DNA from 3 places in the Subdoligranulum sp. DSM 23681 genome. Region 1 is predicted to be linked to each of the others. Evidence: predicted binding sites of a transcription regulator. Region 1 holds the regulator's gene; each other region holds the start of a gene.
The links. The regulator HrcA, encoded in region 1, represses chaperone genes, less so after heat shock. The targets are predictions, from matches to a motif close to TGTTAGCACTCNNNNNNNNNGAGTGCTAACA.

Region 1 (5,711 bases):
TGGAGAGCAACGTCCTGGGCACCGTGAATCTGCTGCAGTGCTGCAAGAACGCCTGGTATGACGCCGACGCCCGCACCTGGAAGGAAGGCAAGAAGTACCTGCAGGTCTCCACCGACGAAGTCTACGGCGCGTTGGGCCCTGAAGGCTATTTCACCGAGACCACCCCGCTGTGCCCCCACAGCCCCTATTCCAGCTCCAAGGCCAGCGCCGACATGTTTGTCATGGCCTTCCACGACACCTACGGCATGCCGGTGAACATCACCCGCTGCTCCAACAACTACGGCCCCTATCAGTTCCCCGAAAAGCTGATCCCCCTGCTGATCAACAACGCCAAGCATCACAAGACCCTGCCCGTCTACGGCGACGGCATGCAGGTTCGTGACTGGCTGTATGTCATGGACCACTGCAAGGCCATCGACATGGTGGCGTCCGACGGCAAGGTGGGCGAGGTGTACAATGTGGGCGGCCACAACGAGCGCCCCAACATCTTCATCGTCAAGACCGTCATTGCCCAGCTGCATGACCGCCTGAAGGATGAGGGCATCAGTGAGGATCTGATCACCCATGTGGCCGACCGCCTGGGTCATGACCGCCGTTACGGCATTGACCCCACCAAGATCAAGAATGATCTGGGCTGGTATCCCGAGACTCCCTTCGAGAAGGGCATTGTGCTGACCATTGACTGGTATCTGGCCAACCCCGAGTGGATGGAACATGTCACCAGCGGTGATTACCAGAAGTACTATGAGCAGATGTACAAGAACAAGTAAAATTTTCAAATGAGAGAAAAACGCCGCCGCGGCTCTTTGCAAAGCGGCGGCGTTTGTGGTATACTGCATGGTATGACATGCTGCCGGCGGCCTGCCGTCCGGCTTTACCCTTTGGCTTATCAATCTATAAGGAGACCCTTTCATGGCAAATTCTCGTGAGGAACAACTGCGCAACAGCCGCCGTCTGGCCCGACAGATTCTGGGCGCCGTGGCCTTGGTCCTGGTTGTGATCGGTTTGTTCACCGTGCTGAACTGGTGTGTGGGCGCTCTGCGCGCCGCTCTGGATGACTCCGACCGCCGCGAACGTTTTGCCGACCGGGTGTACGGTCTGGTCATGTTCGATGTGCTGCCCTTTGATGATGTCTCTCAGGTGGATTCCACCGTCTTCCGGCAGGCAGCCATCTGGGGGACCGTGTATCAGGCGCAGAAAGACGGCACGCTGGATGACTATGAACGTGACACAGAGACCGGCTCCCTGATTCTGCCGCAGCTGGAGATCGACACCTACCTGACCAACCTTCTGGGACCTGATTATCCCCTGGAAGAAGGCAGCTTCGAGACCGAAGAGTTCATTTACAATTATGACTCCGACCGTCAGGGGTATCTGGTCCCCGTCACCGGTGCGGTGGGGCTTTATACGCCGGAAGTGGAGAAAATCTGGACCCAGTCCGGCAAGACCTATGTCACCGTGGGGTATATTCCCACCATCAGCAACAGTGCCAGCGGGGAACTGTCCCTGACCGCCCCCACCGAGCCCACCAAGTATATGGACTTCGTGTTCAGCCGGGGCGAGAACCGCCAGTGGTATCTGACCGCCCTGCAGGAAAGCGAGATGCAGGTGGAGACCCAGGCTTCGGCCACACCGGCGCCCACCAGTTCTGTTGATGATCCCCAGGCTTTGGTGCAGAATCAGCTGGATTCCACCATGACCGACGCCGCCGGTGCCGGGGATGCTTCTTCCTCTGAACTGACACCGGAGGAGGAGACCTCGGAGGGCGATACGCCCACCGAGGACGGCACCACCGACGAGACCACCCCTGCTGAAGACGGCACGGGGGAGGAAAACACGGACGGCAGCGGTGAAGGGGATACCGGAGACACCTCCGACTCGACCACCGACGAACCGGCCACATCCACGGCCACCTCAGACTGATTTGACTCCATAAAAACAGCAGCCCCGTACGGAAGCCTTCTTCCGCATGGGGCTGCTTTCTTCTTTAATATAGGAAGTGGACGGGATGTGGTCAGCGGGGCAGTTCCTGACCGTTCAGGCAGGCGCGCACCAGAACGTCTTTTTCATACTGCAGTTCCAGATGAAAGAACGGCTCGTTCCCGGCCAGCAGGGCAAAAAAAATCTTGTCGCCTTCCCAGATGGGCAGGGCGGACACCTTTTCCTTGTCCACCCATTCCAGGTCGCCCTCGTCGCATACGCGCATCTCTCCGGAAAAATCGGTGCAGGTAAACAGGTGCATCCGCTCGGCCGGCCATGGTGGACAGAAAAAGTCCACGATGCCCCGGTACAGGGGTGTGTGCATGGTCAGACCGGTCTCCTCCTGCACCTCCCGCAAAGCGCAGGCCACCGCGTCTTCTCCGGGCTCGAACTTGCCCCCGACGCCGATCCATTTGTCTTTGTTTACGTCCTGCTTTTTCTTTACCCGATGCAGCATCAGGTACTGCCCATCCCGTTCCAGATAGCACAGGGTGGTCTGCAACAATTCCATGGTATGCCTCCTGCGGATGAATTTCCTTCATCTTACCACGCTGTCCGGCTGCGGGTCAAATCCTGCCTTTGCATAATTTGGATACAGATGCAGACAATACCAACAGCCAAGGAAGCAAATACCAAAAGCAGACGTTCAAGGAGTATGTGTATGAAAGCAACAGGGATCGTGCGCCGCATTGATGAGCTGGGCCGGGTGGTCATTCCCAAGGAGATCCGCCGTACCCAGCGCATCCGCCAGGGCGACGCACTGGAAATTTTTACCGACGCCGGCGGGGAAGTGGTGTTCAAAAAGTATTCCCCCCTGGTGGAACTGGGACAGCTTTCGGGCGTGTATGCCGATGTGCTGGCCAAAAACCTGCACTGTCCGGTACTGGTCTGCGACCGGGACACCATCGTGGCGGCCACCGGCCCCAACAAGGCAGACCTGAAAGGCCGTCCGGTGTCCGACGCCATGCAGAAGCTGCTGGCCATGCGGACGACCTATACCGCGCCAGCTGACCCGGAACGCCGCCTGCGCGCACTGGAACGCAGTGACCGCCAGATCCTGTGTGCGTCGCCCATCGTAGCCCACGGAGATGTGGAGGGCGGGGTGCTGACACTGGGAACTGCCAAAGACCCGCCGCCGGATGAGCACACCGTCGCAAGCCTTGCCATTGCGGCCGCCTTCCTGGCAAAGTGGATGGAAGAATGATGAAAGGACCCGCGGACCGTCTGCCCCAGCCCGGGCAGGCGGTCTGCGGGCTTCTTTGTGTCAAAACTGTTAAACTTTCAAACTTTTCTGCAAAAACTCTTGACAGCCGGGGAAGGAGGGATATAATAGACTTAGCACTCGGGAACAGAGAGTGCTAAACGAGAAGCGAAAGGAAGTGGGCGGCATGGCAATGGACCGGCGCAAGCAGCGCATTCTGGAAGCCGTCGTCGCCCTGTACGGGGCCGACGGGGAACCGGTCGGTTCCGGCCTGCTGGCCAATTATTTCGACATGGCCCTCTCCAGCGCCACATTGCGCAACGAGATGGCTGCCCTGACCAAGCTGGGGCTGCTGGAACAGCCCCACACTAGTGCGGGCCGGGTGCCCAGCGCACAGGGTTACCGCTATTATCTGGATCATCTGTTGGGAGCACCGGGCATCACCGAGCTCCCGAAGGAAGACCGGGAACACATTGATGAACTCTTTGCCGCCATGGATGCCGAGCCGGAAAAGCTGGCCCAGAGCGCAGCCCGCGCTCTGGCCGAGATCACCGGGCTGGCAGCGGCGGTCAGCACACCCCAGTCGGACGATCTTTGCATCGCCCATTTCGAGGTGGTGCAGGTAGGGCGCTACACCGCAGCCGTGCTGGCCGTGACCAGCGCCGGCGGGGTGCGGACCCGCGTGGCCCGCGTGGCGGATGGATTCACCCGCGCCGATGCCCAGACCCTGGCTACCCTGCTCAACTGCAACCTGACCTTTGTGGTGCCGGAGGATGTGACCGAGACCTTGAGCGCCGAGCTGCTGCTGGCGGCCGGCGAGCGTCTGGCTCCGGTGGTCCGCGCCGCCGAAGCGCTGGTGCGCACCACCCCGCGGGTCTACTTTGAAGGCGCGCAGCATCTGGCCCAGATGACCGATGTGCGCAAGAACCTGGGCCTGCTGCTGGAGATCTTCTCCGACAGCGAAGCGGCCCGCACCCTCATCGAGCCCCACGGCAACAAACTTACCGCCACCCTGGGCGAGGATGTCCGGCCGGAAATGCCGGGTGTCTGCGTCGTCAGCAAACGGTATCTGGCGGGCGGCGGCCTCACCGGCACGGTGGCGCTGATCGGCTCCAACCGGATGCACTTCCAACAGTTGATTCCCATCCTTGAATATTTTGCAACCAAACTCGGGCAGCAGATGTCCGGAAAAAAGCAGGAGGAGCAGACATGAGCTCTACAAACGAAACCAAGAAGCCCAACGGAGCGGCAGAACCCACGGCAGAAGCGCAGAGCGCGCCGGCCGACACCGCACCCAAGGCTGAGCAGGCTGCCGAGACCGCTGCGCCTCAGGCAGACAAGACCGAGACCAAAGCCGAACCCAAGGCCGAAAAGGAAAAGAAGGACTGGTTCGGCAAGAAGAACCGGGAACTGGAAGCGGCCCAGGCCAAGCTGGAAGCAGCGGAAGCCAAGAACAAGGAGCTGAAAGATCAGCTGCTGCGCACCGCCGCCGAGTACGACAACTACCGCAAGCGTACCGCCCGGGAAGCGGATATGAAGTTCAATGACGGTGTCAGCCACGCCGTGACCCAGATCCTCACGATTCTGGACACCCTGGATATGGCCGCCAACGCCGACTGCGCCGACGAGAACTACAAGAAGGGCGTCGTGATGACCCTGGACAAGGCCGCCAAGGCCCTGGATACTCTGCACATCGTGGAGATCGAAGCCCTGGGCAAGCCTTTTGACCCCCAGTTCATGAACGCCGTGCAGCAGGTCCCGCCGGAAGAAGGGCAGGAGAGCGGCACCGTCGTCCGGGTCTTCCAGAAGGGCTACAAGATCGGCGACAAGATCATCCGCCACGCCACCGTGGTCGTGGCCGAATAAAGCATGAACCGGGCCCCATGCCCGTTTCAGATACAAAGACATTTCCAATTTCATCATCGAACCATAAAAACAACAACAACCCAACCGCCCCGAAAGAGGGACAGGGAAAGGAAAACGAAGGGAGTTTTTCATTATGAGTAAGATCATCGGTATTGACCTTGGTACTACCAACAGCTGCGTCGCCGTTATGGAAGGCGGCGAGCCCGTCGTCATCGCTAACTCTGAGGGCGCCCGCACCACGCCTTCCGTCGTCGGCTTCACCAAGACCGGCGAGCGTCTGGTCGGCCAGGTCGCCAAGCGTCAGGCCATCACCAACCCCGAAAACACCATTTCTTCCATCAAGCGTAAGATGGGCACTGCCGAAAAGGTCCATGCCGGCGGCAAGGACTACACCCCCGAAGAGATCAGCGCTATGATCCTGAGCAAGCTGAAGGCTGACGCCGAAGCTTACCTGGGCGAGCCCGTCACGGAGGCCGTCATCACCGTGCCTGCCTACTTCAACGACAGCCAGCGTCAGGCCACCAAGAACGCCGGCACCATCGCCGGCCTGAACGTGCGCCGTATCATCAACGAGCCCACCGCCGCTTCTCTGGCTTACGGCATCGATAAGGAAGCCGACCAGAAGATCATGGTCTACGACCTGGGCGGCGGTACCTTCGATGTC
Region 2 (5,711 bases), 160 kb from region 1:
CCGGTGACATCCTGTGCCATCTCCCTGGAAGGAGCGCAATGGCCGCTGATCCGCACGTTGCCGGTGCGTACCCGGGACCTTCTGCTTGCCAAAGTCCTGCTGAATCTGACCGTGGCGTTTCCCTGCTGGCTTATTGCAGTTATCGGCGGGACGCTGGCCCTGCATCCGCAAGGCCCCGATCTGCTCTGGCTGGCTCTTGTCCCCGCCGTCTACTGCGTATACGGTGCCGTGGCAGCCCTGCGAATTGACCTGGCTTTCCCGAAACTGCAGGCAAAAAACGAGACCGAGGTCGTCAAGCAGAGCACCGCCACCTTGCTGTCCCTGCTGAACGGGCTGATCTCCGCCGGCATCCCCTGGTTATTGCTGGTGATATTTCCCCATTCTGTCGTCTATGCCGGTTTATGCCTGCTTGCGGCATTGCTCACCCTGTTTCTGTGGCGTCAATGCCTGCATACAGACCTGCAAAAGATCCAATGAAAAAGCCCCCGGCTTGCCATCAATCGGCAAGCCGGGGGCTTGTGTTTATGATTCAGCTGTCAGGCGTCAAAAGGGGGGGCGATCAGCGCAGTACCAGGTTGCCGTTTTCGGCATCCACGGTGAGGGTATCGCCGGCCTGATTGGCACCGCCGATGATCTGTTTGGCCAGCATGGTCTCCACATGGGACTGGATATACCGCTTCAGGGGACGGGCGCCGTAGATCGGGTCGTAGCCGCCGTCGATGATGGCATCCTTGGCCGCATCGGTGACCTTCAGGTTCAGCTGCTTGTCGGCCAGACGCTTGCGCAGGTCGTTGAGCATCAGGTCCACGATGCCGCCGATTTCCTGCTTGGTCAGGCTCTTGTAGATGACCGTGTCGTCCAGACGGTTGAGGAACTCGGGACGGAACTGCCGCTTGAGCAAAGCGTCAATCTTCTCCCGAGCTTCGGCGGAAATTTCGTTGCGGCCCTGGGCACGACCCTCTTCCAGGTCTTCCAGGATGATATCGGAGCCCAGGTTGGAGGTCAGGATCAGGATGGTGTTCTTGAAGTCCACGGTGCGGCCCTGGCTGTCGGTGATACGGCCGTCATCCAGCACCTGCAGCAGGATGTTGAACACATCCGGGTGGGCCTTTTCCACCTCATCAAACAGCACCACGCTGTAGGGATGGCGGCGGACGGCCTCGGTCAGCTGACCGCCTTCTTCATAGCCCACATATCCCGGAGGAGCACCGATCAGACGGGACACGCTGAACTTCTCCATATATTCGGTCATGTCGATGCGGATGAGGTTCTTCTCATCATCGAACAGGGCCTGTGCCAGCGCCTTGGCCAGCTCGGTCTTGCCCACGCCCGTGGGGCCCAGGAAGAGGAAGCTGCCGATGGGACGGCCCGGGTTGGCAATGCCGGCACGGGAACGCAGGATAGCATCCGAAACCTTCTGCACCGCCTCGTCCTGGCCGATGACCCGCTGATGGAGCACTTCGGGCAGACGCAGCAGCTTCTCCCGCTCGCCTTCCACCAGCTTTTCTACCGGGATACCGGTCCAGCGGGCCACGATGCGGGCGATCTCCTCGTCGGTGACACGATCCCGCAGCAGGCTCTGTTCCTTCTTCTCGGCGGCGATCTTCTCTTCGCTTTCCAGGTCACGCTGCAGCTGTGGCAGTTTGCCGTACTGCAGCTCACCGGCTTTGGCGTAGTCACCCTGACGGGTAGCCTTCTCGATGTCGGCCTTCACAGACTCCACCTCGGCACGCAGACTCTGCACCTTGTTGATGGCGTTCTTCTCGTTCTCCCACTGGGCTTTCTTGGAGTTGAAGCTGTCACGCAGTTCGGCCAGTTCCTTTTCCAGGGCATCCAGACGCTGGTGGGACAGTTCGTCGGTCTCCTTCTTCAGGCTGGCCTCCTCGATCTGCAGCTGGGTGATGTGGTGCTGCAGGTCGTCCAGTTCCGCCGGCATGGAATCCAGCTCGGTCTTGACCATGGCACAGGCTTCATCCACCAGGTCGATGGCCTTATCGGGCAGGAAACGGTCGCTGATGTAACGGTCGGACAGGGTGGCGGCCGCGATGAGGGCAGTGTCCTGGATCTTGACGCCGTGGTACACCTCATACCGTTCCTTCAGGCCACGCAGGATGGAGATGGTATCCTCCACGGAGGGTTCTTCCACCATGACAGGCTGGAAACGGCGTTCCAGGGCGGGGTCCTTCTCGATATATTCCCGGTATTCATCCAGGGTCGTGGCACCGATGCAGTGCAGCTCGCCCCGGGCCAGCATGGGCTTGAGCAGGTTGCCCGCGTCCATGGCACCGTCGGTCTTGCCGGCACCCACAATGGTGTGCAGCTCATCAATGAACAGGATGATCTTGCCTTCGGACTTCTTGACCTCGTTCAGAACGCTCTTCAGACGTTCCTCAAACTCGCCGCGGTACTTGGCACCGGCCACCAGCGCCCCCATATCCAGGCTGAAGATGGTGCGGTCTTTCAGGTTTTCGGGCACATCGCCGCGCACGATCCGTTGGGCCAGACCTTCAGCGATAGCGGTCTTGCCGACGCCGGCTTCACCGATCAGCACAGGGTTGTTCTTGCGCTTACGGGACAGAATCCGGATCACGTTGCGGATCTCGGTATCACGGCCGATGACCGGGTCCAGCTTGTTCTTGCGGGCCATGTCCACCAGGTCCTGACCGTACTTCTGCAGGGCGTTGTAGGTAGCTTCGGGATCATCGCTGGTGACCCGCTGGTTGCCACGGACGGTGGACAGCTGGGTCATGAACTTCTCCTGGGTGATGCCGAACTGCCGGAACAGTTCCGACGCGGCACGGCCCGGACGCTGGAGGATACCCAGGAAGATATGCTCCACGCTGATGTATTCATCCTTCATCTGTTTGGCCTGGTCTTCCGCCGCGTTGAAGGCGCGGTCCAGGTCATTGGAAATATATACCTTTTCGGGGTCACGGCCGCTGCCGGTCACATGGGGCAGGGCGGCGACCTTCTCGGTGGCGGCAGCCAGGAAATTGCCCGGTTCCACCCCCATCTTGGTCAGAAGCTGAGGGATCAGGCCGTCATCCTGCTGGCACAAAGCGGCAAGCAGATGCTCCTGCTCGATGGCCTGGTTCTGATATTCCACCGCCAGACGCTGTGCGGCCTGGATGGCCTGAATGGTCTTTTGGGTACATTGATTCATATTCATACGGCAAACCTCCTTCACAGCTTGCTTGTATCTATATTAGCAAACGACAGTTCTGAGTGCTGTCCGTTCCGACCCGACAGGGCTGCGGTTGCTTTTTCGCCATACTTTCCCCGGTGGAATCCACCCGTCAGGTCAGCGTCAGCTTTTTATTAGCACTCTTAGCCATCGACTGCTAATATTGTAGCACATCCTGTTGGATTGTCAACGGGGTAAATTGAAAATTATTTGTGAACACCTCTTTTTGTCGATTTGGTCCCAAACCTTGCAAAACAAGGCACAACACGGTACAATAAAAAACAAAGAATTTGTACAGCGCCACAAAGCGCCGGCATAGAGGGAGGCTACCTTATTATGGAAAAGGAAAAACGTTCCATCAATACCATCTGTGTGCAGGGCGGTTACACACCGGGAAACGGTGAACCCCGCCAGATCCCCATCATCCAGAGCACTACCTTTAAATACGACACCTCGGACGAGATGGGCAAGCTGTTCGACCTGGAGGCCAGCGGCTACTTCTATTCCCGTCTGCAGAACCCCACCTGCGACCATGTGGCCGCCAAGATCGCCGAACTGGAAGGCGGCACCGCTGCCATGCTGACCAGCTCCGGTCAGGCCGCCAACTTCTTTGCGCTGTTCAACATCTGCAACGCCGGAGATCACATCGTGGCTTCCAGCTCCATCTACGGCGGCACCTTCAACCTGATCTCGGTCACCATGGCCAAGATGGGCATTGAAGCCACCTTCGTGGATCCGGACTGCACCGACGAGGAACTGGAAGCAGCCTTCCGCCCCAACACCAAGGCCGTCTTCGGCGAGACCATCGCCAACCCTGCCCTGACTGTGCTGGACATTGAGCGCTTTGCCAAGGCGGCCCACGCCCACGGCGTGCCCCTGATCGTGGACAACACCTTCCCCACCCCCGTCAACTGCCGTCCCATCGAGTGGGGCGCCGACATCGTCACCCACTCCACCACCAAGTACATGGACGGTCACGGCGGCTGCGTGGGCGGTACCGTGGTGGATAGCGGCAACTTCGACTGGATGTCCCACGCCGACAAGTTCCCCGGCCTGACCACCCCCGACGAGAGCTATCACGGCATCACCTATGCCGAGCGCTTCGGCAAGGAAGGTGCCTTCATCACCAAGGCCACTGCCCAGCTCATGCGTGACTTCGGCTGTGTGCAGAGCCCCATCAACGCCTACATGCTCAACCTGGGCCTGGAGAGCCTGCACGTGCGCATGGCCCGCCATTGCGAGAACGGTCAGGCTGTGGCCGAGTTCCTGGCCAGCCATCCGAAGGTGGCCTATGTGGATTACTGCGGCCTGCCCGGAAACAAATACTACGAGCGTGCCCAGAAATACCTGCCCAACGGTTCCTGCGGCGTGGTCAGCTTCGGCATCAAGGGCGGCCGCGACGCTGCCGCCGCCTTCATGGGCCATCTGAAGATTGCTGCCATCGAGACCCATGTGGCTGACGCCCGCACCTGCTGCCTGCATCCCGCGAGCACCACCCACCGCCAGATGAACGACGAACAGCTGGCCGCCGCCGGCGTGCGCCCCGACCTGGTGCGTATGAGCTGCGGCCTGGAGGACAAGGCCGATCTGATTGCCGACATTGCCCAGGCGCTGGATAAAATCTGATTGTTAAAGGGAGTTTGGCCCCATGCCGCTTATCATTCCCCGTGACCTGCCCGCCTACACGGAACTTTCCCGGGAGAACGTCTTTGTGATGCACAAGGAACGGGCCCGCGGGCAGGACATCCGTCCTCTGCGCATCCTGATCCTGAATCTGATGCCTACCAAGATCGTCACCGAGACCCAGCTGGCCCGCCTGCTGGCCAACAGCCCCCTGCAGGTCCAGCTGACCTTTTTGCAGACGGCCACCCACAATCCCACCCACACCCCGCAGGAGCACATGCAGGCCTTTTACAAGACCTTTGATGAGATCCGGGACCAGCGCTTTGACGGACTGATCATCACCGGTGCCCCTTTGGAGGATATGGACTATACCCAGGTGGACTACTGGGACGAGCTGTGCCGGATCATGGATTACAGCAAGGAAAACGTCTTTTCCACCATCCATCTGTGCTGGGGTGCTCTGGCCGGGTTGTATTATCATTTCGGGGTGCGTAAGGTGCATCTGCCCGAAAAGATGTTTGGTGTGTTCGAACACCATGTGACCCGGCCTTCCAACCCGCTGGTGCGCGGCTTTGACGAGGTGTTCTATGCCCCTCACAGCCGCTGGGCCGGACTGAACCGGGCAGACATTGACGCCTGCCCCGACCTGCGCATCCTGGCCGAGAGCGACGTGGCCGGACCTATGCTGCTTTCCACCGAGTCGGGACGGCAGATCTTTGTGATCGGCCATCCGGAATACGACAAGTACACCCTGGACGCCGAGTATCGCCGGGATGTGGCCGCCGGACGGGATATCCATGTGCCGGTGAACTACTATCCGGACGACGATCCCAGCCGGGACCCCATCTTCCGCTGGCGGGCCCACGGATACCTTTTGTACACCAACTGGCTGAACTACTATGTG
Region 3 (5,711 bases), 680 kb from region 1:
GATACCGAGCGCGACAACTATATGACCGCACAGCAGGCCAAGGAATACGGCCTGATTGATGAAATCATCTCCAAACATTAACCACGGGGGAAGGAAATGGCAAATTCGATTTCCGGAAAAGACGGAAAGGAACGCGAACTGATCTGCAGCTTCTGCGGCCGTTCGCAAAAGCAGGTGGAACAGCTGATTATTGGCCCCGGCGTCAATATCTGCAAAGACTGCATTGATATGTGCTACAACGCCCTGTATAAGGACGAAGAGACTCCGCCGCCGCCCCGTGCTACGGCCCAGCGCCGCGCAGCCACCGCTCGGCCGCGCCATGCCATCGACCCGCTGCAGGATATCAATATCCTGACGCCGGCCGAGATCAAGGCCGGACTGGACCAGTATGTCATCGGGCAGGATGAGACCAAGAAGGTTCTGGCTGTCTCGGTGTACAACCACTATAAGCGGATTCTGTCCGGACAGGAAAGCGACGTGGAACTGCAGAAGTCCAACGTCCTGATGCTGGGCCCCTCCGGTACCGGCAAGACGCTGCTGGCGCAGACCCTGGCCAAGATGCTGGGTGTGCCTTTTGCCATCGCCGATGCCACCACCCTGACTGAGGCCGGCTATGTGGGTGAGGACGTGGAAAACATCCTGCTCAAGCTGATCCAGGCAGCGGATTTTGACATCCCTAAGGCTGAGGTAGGCATCATCTATGTGGATGAGATCGACAAGATCACCCGCAAGAGCGAAAACCCCTCCATCACCCGCGATGTGGGCGGTGAAGGCGTACAGCAGGCACTGCTGAAGATCCTGGAAGGCACCGTCAGCAATGTGCCGCCCCAGGGCGGCCGCAAGCACCCGCAGCAGGAGTTCATCCAGATCAACACCAAAAACATCCTGTTTATCTGCGGTGGCGCTTTCGACGGGCTGGAAAAGCTTATCCAGAAGCGTACCGATACTTCTTCCCTGGGTTTTGGCAGCCAGCTGCGCACCAATCTGGATCAGGATGAGACCCGCCAGAAACTGCTGCGCAAGGTGGAACCGGACGATCTGGTCAAGTTCGGTCTGATCCCCGAACTCATCGGCCGTCTGCCGGTGGTCACTGTGCTGGATCCCCTGGACGAGGAATCCCTGGTCCGGGTGCTCACCGAGCCCAAGAACAGCATCGTCCGCCAGTATAAGGAACTGCTGGGCCTGGACAACGCCGAACTGGTCTTTACCGACGCGGCACTGCACGCCATCGCCAAAAAGACCATCGAGCGCAAGAGCGGTGCCCGCGGCCTTCGCAGCGTGGTGGAGGAACTGCTGATTCCCATCATGTACGATATCCCCTCCGACCCCACCATCATCCGGGTCACCATCGACGAGGATACCGTCAACGGCGGCAAACCGCATCTGGATTACGGTGCGGTGCGCAAGCGCTACAAGAACCAGAATCTTTCGCTGACCTGATTTCCGGCGGCGGTCTGCCCTTGTTGCGGACCGCCGCTTTTGTATTCCGGCAAAGGAGGAAGAATCATGTCCCATTTTCGCGTGGCTCTGCTGCAGCTTCACCCCGGAAACACACGGGAGGAAACGCAGAAAATTGGTCTGGATGCCTGCCATCGTGCCAAATCCCTGGGGGCGGACCTGGCTTTGTTTCCGGAAATGTGGAGCACAGGATATACGATTCCGCAGGAGGAAGCATTGCTCCGGGCAAGCGCTCTGCCGGTCGGGCATCCCTTTCTGGGGGCTTTTGCCGCCTGCGCCCGGGAGCTGGAGATGGCCATAGGGGTCACCTGTCTGGAACAGGCCGACCCACGGCCGAAAAATTCCCTGTTTGTGTATGACCGGCACGGCGACCTTGTCTTGCAATATGCCAAGGTGCATACCTGCGATTTTGGGGAGGAGGCATGCCTGGGCCGGGGAGAGGAATTCCGTGCGGCGGACCTGGATACGGCAGCCGGAACCGTGCGGATTGGGGCCATGATCTGCTACGACCGTGAATTCCCCGAAAGCGCCCGCGTTCTGATGCTGCAAGGGGCGGAGATCGTTCTGGTGCCCAACGCCTGCCCCATGGAACTCAACCGTCTGGCGCAGCTGCGCGCCCGCGCCTATGAAAATATGATGGGCCTTGCCACCTGCAACTATCCCGCCGGACATCCCGACTGCAACGGTCATTCTTCGGCTTTTGACGGTGTGGCGTATCTGCCGGGACTTTCCGGGTCACGGGATACCTGTATTTTGGAAGCGGAGGAAAAACCGGGAATCTTTGTGGCGGATTTTGATATGGAAATGCTGCGTGACTATCGGCGGCGGGAGGTACACGGCAACGCCTACCGGCGCCCGGAATGTTATCACCTGCTGCTGGAAGAAAAGATCGAACCGCCTTTTGTACGGCCGGACCGGCGGCCCTGAACGGCTCTTGATTTGCCTGCCGTCGGACTGCTAAAACAGGGGATGACGGCCCGTTTCCTTTTCAAAAAGGAAACGAAAGAAAAAAGAACAGAAGTTCTCAAAAATAATACAACGATGTTCCGATAAAAATATCTGTTCACAAAAATTTTATACTTCGGACACTTGATTTTTGACGGGCAAGTGACTACAATGTATTTAGCACTCAAGATAAATGAGTGCTAAAACAAAACCTGAACTAAGACAGTTAATTATAAGGAGGATATTTCACCATGAAAATCAAACCTCTGGCAGACCGGGTTGTCATCAAGCTGGTCGAAGAAGAAGAAACCACCAAGGGCGGCCTGATCCTGACCGGTTCCGCCAAGGAAAAGCCCCAGGTTGCTGAAGTCCTGGCTGTTGGCCCGGGCGGCAATGTGGACGGCAAGGAAGTGGAAATGATCGTCAAGGTTGGCGACAAGGTTCTGACCAGCAAGTACTCCGGCACTGAGGTCAAGGTCGATGGTGAAGAGTGCACCATCGTCCGCCAGAGCGACATTCTGGCCATTGTGGAATAATCACGCTGCATAAGGTAAGGAGAGATATACTATGGCTAAACAGATTAAACAGGGCGAAGAAGCCCGTAAAGCTCTTTGCGCCGGCATCGACCAGCTGGCCGATACCGTCAAGATCACCCTGGGCCCCAAGGGCCGCAATGTGGTGCTGGGCAAGAAGTTCGGCAGCCCGCTGATCACCAACGACGGTGTCACCATCGCCAAGGAAATTGAGCTGAAGGACCCGTTTGAGAACATGGGCGCCCAGCTGGTCCGCGAAGTTGCCACCAAGACCAACGATGCTGCCGGCGACGGCACCACCACCGCCACTGTCCTGGCACAGGCTCTGGTCACCGAAGGCATGAAGAACGTTACCGCCGGTGCCAACCCCATGGATATCAAGCGCGGTATGCAGAAGGCCATCGGCGCCGCTGTGGAAGCCGTCAAGGCTCACAGCCAGAAGGTCAACGGCACCAAGGATATCGCCCGTGTCGGCACCGTTTCTGCCGGTGACGCCGAGATCGGCCAGCTGATTGCCGATGCCATGGAGAAGGTCACCGCCGACGGCGTCATCACCATTGAGGAGAACAAGACCACTGCCGAGACCTACACCGAGGTTGTGGAAGGCATGCAGTTCGACCGCGGCTACATCACTCCGTATATGGTCACCGATACCGAGAAGATGGAAGCCGTCTTTGACGACGCCAGCGTCCTGATCACCGATAAGAAGATCAGCGTCTTCCAGGATATCGTTCCGCTGCTGGAACAGGTCATCCAGTCCGGCCGCAAGCTGCTGATCATCGCTGAGGATGTGGAAGGCGACGCTCTGTCCAACCTGATCATCAACCGTCTGCGCGGCGGCCTGAACGTGGTTGCCGTCAAGGCTCCCGGCTTCGGCGATCGCCGCAAGGAGATGCTGCAGGATATCGCTATCCTGACCGGCGGTACCGTTATCAGCAGCGACCTGGGCTATGAGCTGAAGGACGCCACTCTGGCCATGCTGGGCTCTGCCCGCCAGGTCAAGGTGACCAAGGAAGTCACCACCATCGTCGGCGGCAACGGCGACAAGCAGCAGATCGCGGACCGCGTGGCCCAGATCCGCAGCCAGATCACCACGGCTACCTCCGACTTCGACCGCGAGAAGCTGCAGGAACGTCTGGCCAAGCTGGCCGGCGGTGTGGCCGTCATCAAGGTCGGCGCTTCCACTGAAGTGGAAATGAAGGATAAGAAGCTGCGCATCGAGGATGCCCTGAACGCCACCAAGGCGGCTGTGGAGGAAGGCATTGTTGCCGGCGGCGGCACTGCCACCCTGAACGCCATCCCCGCTGTTGACAAGCTGATCACCGAGCTGGAAGGCGACGAGCGCACCGGCGCCAAGATCGTCCGTAAGGCTCTGGAAGCTCCTGTCCGTCAGATCGCGGCCAACGCTGGTCTGGAAGGCAGCGTCATCATCAACAACATCCTGCAGGCTGGTAAGCCCAACTACGGCTACGATGCCCAGAAGGAAGAGTATGTGGAAGACATGATCGAGGCCGGCATCGTTGACCCGACCAAGGTCACCCGTTCCGCTCTGGAGAACGCTTCCAGCGTTGCTTCCATGGTCCTGACCACCGAGAGCCTGGTTGCCGATCTGCCGGAACCGCCGGCTCCGGCTGCTCCTGCCGGCGGCGACATGGGCGGCATGTACTAATGCCGGCCTGATGCTCTTTCGTAACTGAATAATGCAAAGCCCTGCCGGGTCCCCGCAAGCCCCCGGCAGGGCTTTTGTTTGCGCTTGCACAGAGCGGGCAAACCTGATATGCTGGAAGGCGAAAGAATAAAGGAGCATCACGATGAAAAAATGGATTTCACTGGCCGCCACGCTAGCTATCATGGCGCTGATTTTTCTGCTGTCTTCCCAGCCGGGGGAACAGTCCGGCGCCCTGAGTGAGCAGGTTCTGGACCGGGTACAGCAGAGCGGTACGGCGGATGTGTTTATCCCTGAATGGTTCAGCGGCAATGTGCAGGCCAACGTGCGCAAGTGGGCCCATGTGTATATCTACGCCATGCTGGGGGCCGGTATGATGGCCACGGCCGTGACCTGGCGGTGGAGCAGAACATTGCCCTGGTGCGGCTTTCTGGCGGCGCTGGCCTGCACGGCCTTTTCTGTTTCCGATGAGGTACACCAGTTCTTTGTGCCCGGTCGGGCCATGCTGGCCACCGATGTGGGGGTGGACGCCCTGGGCTTTGTGCCGGGGATCCTGCTGGCGGGGGCTGTTGTGTGGTGGGTAAACCGCTGCAGACGGCAGCGCACCCAAAAAACCGAATAAGTCCTGTCGGTCTGCCGAAAAGTACATCGGCAGACCTTTCTTTTTGCCTTTGTATAAGCGGGGGCGGTTTCCGGGCATACTCCTTTCGATACAGAATCTGAAAGGAGGGAGAGAAATGAGCCTTCGCCGCCTGTACTCTCTGTGCACCGCGCTGATGGTGCTCTGTGCCGCCATGTTGTGCCGGGTATACTGGGTCTGCACCGATACTGTCTATGCAGCCAGTGCGGGCGGACAGAGCCTTTCGGAGACTGACTTGCCCCGCAGCCGGGGCAACTTTTATGACCGGGATGGCCGCCAGCTGACCGGAACAGAACCCCGCTGGTACGCGCTGTGTATTCCCGGAGATTCCAGCTATGCCACCCTCTTTCCCTATGTGAGCTTTGAGGAACAGTCGCAGCTGTATGAAAAGCGCAACAGTATGACTCCCTTTCTGGTAGAAGTCAACACCGACCTCAGTGCCAACGGGGTGTATACCTACACCGGTGCC

Region 2: a site for HrcA is predicted at 3,317-3,347, ahead of clpB (ATP-dependent chaperone ClpB). Genes of this name have one in related genera too.
Region 3: a site for HrcA is predicted at 2,579-2,609, ahead of AC127K_RS13535 (co-chaperone GroES). Genes of this name have one in related genera too.

The regions. Positions count from the first base shown of each region.
Region 1 is NZ_CM168050.1:465,192-470,902, reverse strand. Features, by position in the region: gene rfbB (dTDP-glucose 4,6-dehydratase) at 1-770, shown strand, start outside; gene AC127K_RS02365 (Ice-structuring protein) at 913-1,923, shown strand; gene AC127K_RS02360 (NUDIX hydrolase) at 2,015-2,491, opposite strand; gene AC127K_RS02355 (stage V sporulation T C-terminal domain-containing protein) at 2,642-3,184, shown strand; gene hrcA (heat-inducible transcriptional repressor HrcA) at 3,369-4,394, shown strand; gene AC127K_RS02345 (nucleotide exchange factor GrpE) at 4,391-5,047, shown strand; gene dnaK (molecular chaperone DnaK) at 5,181-5,711, shown strand, end outside.
Region 2 is NZ_CM168050.1:302,726-308,436, forward strand. Features, by position in the region: gene AC127K_RS01515 (hypothetical protein) at 1-477, shown strand, start outside; gene clpB (ATP-dependent chaperone ClpB) at 560-3,169, opposite strand; gene AC127K_RS01525 (O-acetylhomoserine aminocarboxypropyltransferase/cysteine synthase family protein) at 3,521-4,810, shown strand; gene metA (homoserine O-acetyltransferase MetA) at 4,833-5,711, shown strand, end outside.
Region 3 is NZ_CM168050.1:2,929,692-2,935,402, forward strand. Features, by position in the region: gene AC127K_RS13520 (ATP-dependent Clp protease proteolytic subunit) at 1-81, shown strand, start outside; gene clpX (ATP-dependent Clp protease ATP-binding subunit ClpX) at 97-1,440, shown strand; gene AC127K_RS13530 (carbon-nitrogen hydrolase family protein) at 1,507-2,385, shown strand; gene AC127K_RS13535 (co-chaperone GroES) at 2,655-2,939, shown strand; gene groL (chaperonin GroEL) at 2,971-4,605, shown strand; gene AC127K_RS13545 (VanZ family protein) at 4,748-5,224, shown strand; gene AC127K_RS13550 (peptidoglycan D,D-transpeptidase FtsI family protein) at 5,340-5,711, shown strand, end outside.